Linked DNA regions of Flavisolibacter tropicus. The protein of the gene in region 1 interacts with the protein of each later gene in a pairwise test. Links are inferred from orthologs where the notes say so. Each region holds a gene or a part of one and is shown on either strand. Other genes may lie near its edges. The genes, in order: SY85_RS04450 and accC.

What was found.
Region 2: the proteins of SY85_RS04450 (region 1) and accC interact in binary tests that used the Escherichia coli proteins (3 or more experiments, as listed by UniProt). The link is inferred for Flavisolibacter tropicus from one-to-one orthologs.

Annotation. Positions count from the first base shown.
Region 1 is NZ_CP011390.1:1,092,167-1,095,378, forward strand. What follows is about bases 283-3,160. They hold SY85_RS04450 (pyridoxal-phosphate dependent enzyme), read left to right. Parts: upstream 283-982; coding sequence 983-2,338; downstream 2,339-3,160. Other genes in these bases: SY85_RS04445 (hypothetical protein), read right to left, coding at 670-939. Outside these bases: fsa (fructose-6-phosphate aldolase), read right to left, coding at 1-73; SY85_RS04455 (ABC transporter substrate-binding protein), read left to right, coding at 3,203-3,212. UniProt on the Escherichia coli protein: Two cysteine synthase enzymes are found. Both catalyze the same reaction. Cysteine synthase B can also use thiosulfate in place of sulfide to give cysteine thiosulfonate as a product.
Region 2 is NZ_CP011390.1:5,323,221-5,326,494, forward strand. What follows is about bases 324-3,263. They hold accC (acetyl-CoA carboxylase biotin carboxylase subunit), read left to right. Parts: upstream 324-1,094; coding sequence 1,095-2,432; downstream 2,433-3,263. Other genes in these bases: efp (elongation factor P), read left to right, coding at 324-340; accB (acetyl-CoA carboxylase biotin carboxyl carrier protein), read left to right, coding at 508-993; SY85_RS22720 (DUF1542 domain-containing protein), read right to left, coding at 2,485-3,066; SY85_RS22725 (metal-dependent transcriptional regulator), read right to left, coding at 3,165-3,263. In the rest of the region: more of efp, read left to right, coding at 1-323; more of SY85_RS22725, read right to left, coding at 3,264-3,274. UniProt on the Escherichia coli protein: This protein is a component of the acetyl coenzyme A carboxylase complex; first, biotin carboxylase catalyzes the carboxylation of the carrier protein and then the transcarboxylase transfers the carboxyl group to form malonyl-CoA.

The DNA.
Region 1 (3,212 bases):
CCCCATCCAAAATACCTAGTGCATGAGCTTCTTTAATCTGCTCTAAGTTCGCTGTATCGATAAAAAATTTCATAAAAGTGGTAAAATTTGAGGGCAAATATAGAGCAATTAACCGCCTCTGAGTAGAAATAAAAAAAGCCCATAAAGGGCATAAAAAAAAGGCAGGCTACTTACATCGCACCGCTACAACCGCCTACCCTTGCTACCTTCCGGTCCTGGGGGAGTTCAGCAGGAGCTGGTCGTGCAAGACCTGCCGCCGCAAATATAGAACCTTTTAGTTTATAAAAAACAAAATATTCAAACTAAATGATTGAATAAAAGACATTTAAAGCTCTACCAGCATTTACTCACAATTGCTAAAACCAATTCTAACCACTCTTTATCACTCTTCTACTCAACTACTTAAAATATAAAATACTATATGCACTTTCCCATCCTTGCCAATTACTCCTACGTTCCTTCATAGCTACTCCTCTGTCCCTTCATGGTTACTCCGCATGGAAGCCTACTTACCTCCGTACCTCACCCCTTCTTCAGCCCTACCTCAACCGTACCTTGGCCCGTATCACGCTACCTGATCAACTCAATAAACCCATAAGAAATAGTAAAGAAAAGTATAATAAGAAAGGCTGAAAACACCTTAAAAGAGAAGAACCTAAAGATACAAAACTACCCCTGTAGAGCAAGTCCTTTCTTTACTTGTACCTTGAACATTAAGAGTTGAGCATTGAACATTTCTTCCACTTCTTCATTCTTCCTTCCTTGTTCATTATTTCTTCCTCCTAATCCCTTAATCTCCCCAAATCCCGGTTCAGACAATTTCCGCTGTGGTTCAAACACGCCATCGGTGCTATCTAAATGAACCCCGATCTTGAAACCAGATATCTTAAAATCAGAAATTCCTAAATGCCTTCTTAATCCTTTTAATCCTTTAACCAATCCTGCAAATCTCTGGTTATCTTTGCGCCGTCAATTACAGACTATGAATGTAAAAAATAACATACTTGAAACCATTGGCAACACGCCGCTGATCCGACTGAACAAGATCGTAAAAGACCTACCCTGCGAGGTTTACGCTAAAGTTGAATACTTCAACCCAGGTAACTCTACCAAAGACCGTATGGCTCTGAAAATGGTAGAGGTGGCCGAAAAAGAAGGCAAACTCAAACCCGGCGGAACTATTATTGAGTGCACCTCTGGTAATACTGGTATGGGCTTAGCTATGGCGGCTGTTGTAAAAGGCTACAAATGTATTTTTACCACTACCGATAAGCAATCCCAATCCAAAGTTGATATCTTAAGAGCCTTAGGTGCTGAGGTGATCGTATGCCCTACTAACGTAGAGCCAGAAGATCCAAGAAGTTATTATTCAGTGGCATCCCGCCTGAACAAAGAAATTCCTAACTCTTTCCATTTTAACCAATATGACAACCTGGCCAACCGCTTGGCGCACTATGAAACTACTGGACCTGAGCTTTGGGAACAAACTGATGGAAAAATCACGCATTTTGTTGCTACAGCAGGTACAGGTGGTACAGTTACAGGTACAGCTCAATTCCTGAAAGAAAAGAACCCCAATATTCAGGTATGGGCAATTGATGTGGAAGGCTCACTGTTAACAAAATACTTCCGCACTGGCGAAGTCGACATGAACGAAGTACACCCTTACATCTCAGAAGGTTTTGGTGAAGACTTTGTTCCTGGCAACTACGACATGAGCGTTATCGACTACTTTGAACAAGTATCCGATAAAGATGGTGCTGTTGTAGCCCGTCGCCTGGCTCGCGAAGAAGCTTTATTCTGTGGCTATAGCTCAGGTAGTGCCTTACAGGGGCTTTTCCAGTTAAAGGACAAATTGAAGAAGAATGATGTGGTAGTAGTATTGCTTTGCGACCACGGTAGCCGCTATGTTGCCAAGGTTTATAATGACCAGTGGATGGCTGAGCGTGGCTTCTTTGATGTAAAAACATTTAAAGATGTGGTTAATGCCAGAGGCAAGCAACGTTTGATCACTTTAGAACCTACACAATCAGTAGCAGAGGCTGTTGAGCTGATGAAGAAATACGACATCGAGCATATTCCAGTAATTAAAGATAGTGAACTGGTTGGCTCTATCTCTGAAAGCGGTTTATTCCAACGGGTATTCCATAATCCAGATATTAAAACAGAAAGAGTAGACCGTGTAATGGATGCAGCTTTCCCTATAGTAGGTTTAGATACCCCTGTTGAAAAAATAGGCACTCTTATAAATAAAGAGAACGGTGCTGTTTTGGCTAAAGACGAGAGTGGCAATTTCCATATTGTTACCAAATACGACGTATTACAAGCCTTAGCATAAGCTGCGGTTTTTACGCAATATTTTTCAGAAAGGCGCTTACTACAAGCGCCTTTTGCTTTTTTTACAAATCGCACCAACGTAGTTTTACGAATAACGCTCGTTTTGTACAATAACACATGACAATAAAGCATAATTAGTAATCGATCATCGTAGAATAAGTTTGTAAAAGCCCCAAACAGCGCTAAAGACCATCGTAAATCTACCAACCACATTTTCGCTATTACCACATAAGCTTCCCCGTTTGTTTACGGCAACCAACGTAAATACCATAAATAGAAATTAGGGCAAATCTGCAATTGATTGTGCTTTGTGTGCGAGCTATTTTTGTGTCAGAAGTTGATTGATAAACAAATCCAGTATCTAGAAAAAAACCAAACATCCATCCAATTCTAGAAAACCACCAGTATCCAGTAAAAAACCAGAACCGTCCAAGAACATCTTTACGTCCAAATCCTAATTAAACCAATCCAATATCAATCAACTTCTTCCTTAATTGGAAGAACATTTTGAAAAACCAATGAAAATTGATATCCGATATCTTACGAAAATCGCCTCGTTTTAATCCTTTGTCTATGAGAAGTTGCTATCCTTACACCAACGGACTAAAATTGTAATCCTATCACCCCTTTCCCTTTGAAAAACAGGAAAATCCTTACCCACCTGCTGACTACCCAATCAGCAGGTGGTTGGTGATAGCCACTTGAGCATCTTTTCCTACCTTTTTCCTTTCTTTCTTCCTTGTTCCTTGTTCATTTTTCTCTCCCTTGTCAACTTATCAACTTGTTAACTTGTCAACCCTTCCTCATTACTCATCACTAATCACTCCTTGTCCCTTGTCCCTTATTTACACTTCATCACCCTATCTTGCATACAA
Region 2 (3,274 bases), 4.2 Mb from region 1 along the record:
GGATGATACTGGCTACAATTTCATGGATAACGAAACCTTTGAGCAGGTAGCAGTTGCAGAAGCACTGGTAGACGCCCCTCAATTCCTGAAAGAAGGTGATGTTGTTTCTGTACTGTTTAATACAGAAACAGAGACTCCAATGAACGTAGAATTGCCTGAAAAGATCGTGGTAAAAGTTACTTACAGCGAGCCTGGTTTAAGAGGTGATACGGCTACCCGTACATTGAAGCCTGCTACTGTTGAAACAGGTGCAACTGTAATGGTGCCTTTATTTGTAAATGAAGGTGAAATGATTCGTGTAAACACCAAGACTGGTGAATACGTAGAAAGAGTAAAATAATTGAACTAAGATTATTGGATATTATAAGATCATATGGAAAGCTTCTCGTAAGGAAGCTTTCTTATTATCAGCATTTTTTTTACATCATCCAATTATATCCTATAAATCGCGGTTCTTGCATATCTTAGCCGCCTGTTTAAACCAAAACCCCAAACAAATTGAAACAAATGGATTTCAAACAGATACAAGAGTTGATCAAGTTGGTTAATGAGTCCAACTTGGGCGAAGTAACTATCGAGCAGAAAGAATTTAAGATTTCTATTAAAGCAAAAGAGGAGCAAGTAACACAGATTGTTGCATCCAGCGTGACATCAGCTCCAGTATATTCTCAGTTGCCACAAGCAGCACCACAAGCTGCGTTGCCACAGGCTGCTGCACCAGCTGCGCCTGCCGCTGCTGCTGCTCCTAGCAATACAGTAACGATCAAGAGCCCTATGATCGGAACATTCTACCGTCGTCCGGCACCTGATAAACCCGACTTTGTAGACGTGGGTACAGAGGTGTCTCCAGGCAAGGTGGTATGTATCATTGAGGCTATGAAGTTGTTCAATGAAATTGAAAGTGAAGTAAAGGGTAAGATCGTTAAGATCCTGGTAGAAGATGCTTCTCCAGTTGAGTACGATCAGCCATTATTCTTAGTAGAACCTGCGTAAATATAATTTGGCGATGTGCTAATTTAGAAATTTGGTAATTCTTGTTGCCAGATATTCATATTCAGTTCATTGCCAAATCTTCAATTACCAAATTAAATACCGTGTTTAAAAAAATATTAATTGCCAACCGTGGCGAGATTGCTTTACGTGTTATCCGTACAGCTCGTGAAATGGGCATTAAGACGGTGGCTGTTTATTCTACTGCAGATAGAGACAGCTTGCATGTAAAATTTGCTGATGAGGCGGTTTGTATTGGTAAGCCTCAAAGCAGTGAATCTTATTTAAATATTCCGCATATCATGGCGGCTTGTGAGATCACCAATGCCGATGCCATTCACCCTGGTTATGGTTTCCTGGCTGAAAACGCTAAGTTCTCACAGATCTGCGCTGACCATGGTATTAAGTTTATTGGACCTACCCCAGATATGATCACCCGGATGGGTGATAAGATCACGGCCAAAGAGACCATGATCAAAGCTGGTGTACCCGTTATTCCAGGTAGTCAAGGTTTGCTGGAAAGCCTGGAGCAAGCTAAGGGAGAGGCTAAAGAAATGGGTTATCCTGTTATCTTAAAAGCTACTGCCGGTGGTGGTGGTAAAGGTATGCGTGTAGTATGGGAAGAATCTGAAATAGAAAGAGCCTATAACACAGCTAAAGCTGAAGCAGGTGCAGCCTTTAAGAATGATGGTATCTATATGGAGAAGTTCATCGAAGAACCACGCCATATAGAAATCCAGGTAGCTGGCGACCGCTATGGTACCGTATGCCACTTAAGTGAGCGTGACTGCTCTATTCAGCGCCGTCACCAGAAGCTGGTAGAAGAATCACCTTCTCCGTTTATGACGCCTGAACTGCGTCAGAAAATGGGAGAGGCTGCTAAAAAAGCTGCAGCCGCTATCAACTACGAGAGTGTAGGTACTATTGAATTCCTGGTAGATAAGCATCGCAACTTCTACTTTATGGAAATGAATACTCGTATCCAGGTAGAACACTGCGTAACGGAAGAAGTGATCAACTTCGATCTGATCAAAGAACAGATCAAGATAGCCCAGGGAGAAAAGATCTCTGGTAAAGATTATGAGCCTACAATGCATGCCATTGAGTGCCGTATCAATGCTGAAGATCCATATAACGACTTTCGTCCTTCACCAGGTAAGATCACCGTATTACACCAGCCGGGTGGACACGGTGTACGCGTAGATAGCCATGTGTATGCAGGGTATGTTATTCCGCCGTATTACGATTCTATGATTGGTAAACTAATAACGGTAGCACAAACACGCCAGGAAGCTATCGATACTATGTATCGTGCCCTGAGTGAGTATGTGATTGAAGGCGTTAAAACCACTATTCCTTTCCATTTGCAATTGATGCAAAATGAAAAGTTCAGAGCCGGTGATTTTAATACCAAGTTCTTAGAAACCTTTAAAATGCAATAAAGTAAAAACCCCGCGAAAGCGGGGTTTTTTGTTACTATAGAAAAAACACTACTTAGTTCTTTTTGCCTTTGCCTTTTCCATTATTTCCATTGGAATAGTTACTGCTTTTGTGCGGATTGCCTTTTCCTTTCTCCCAACCATAGTGGTTACCATTATTTCCTTTGTTTTTATTATTACCGTCGTAATCATCATCATCATGGTGACGGTATCTTCTATCATCATCACGACGATCGTTGTAATTGCGGCCATTAATCTGGCGAATCACACGTGCCCTGTCGTTATTCAGATCGCGGATAATTCTTTCTTTTTCAGCATTAGATAGACGTGAGTTATTGCGGATAGAGCGGATTTTAGCATCGTAATCGCGGTTTACCTGGTCTATCTGTGCCTGGCGGCTACCGCTGGTTGGGTAGGTACCAGGATAAGGATAATTGGTATTAGTGCCTTTTTCATCATAGATGCTCCGATCGCCACCTAAAATAACATCCCTGGAATTGCGGGTATCCTTATCGGTTTTAGTATCTGCGCCACCACCGCTTAAAATAACTCTTCTGGCTTTATCCTGCTCAGAGGTCTGAGCAAAGGCAGCTGTAACAGCGCCTACACAGAATAATAGGGTAACAATTTTTTTCATAGTTAGTGTTTTTATTTTCATAGATAACTAATAGAAAGACATGCCAGAGTAGCCGAAGTTTAAACTTGCTTTGTTAAAAGATTTACAAATGGATGGGTTTATTCCAGTGTGCTTACCAGTAAGTTGGTAGCTATCTTTTCACTTAGAATTACCTCTTTTTTTTGAATAGAAACGAGCAAGGAATTGTCAAAACTGTTCTGTTCCAGTA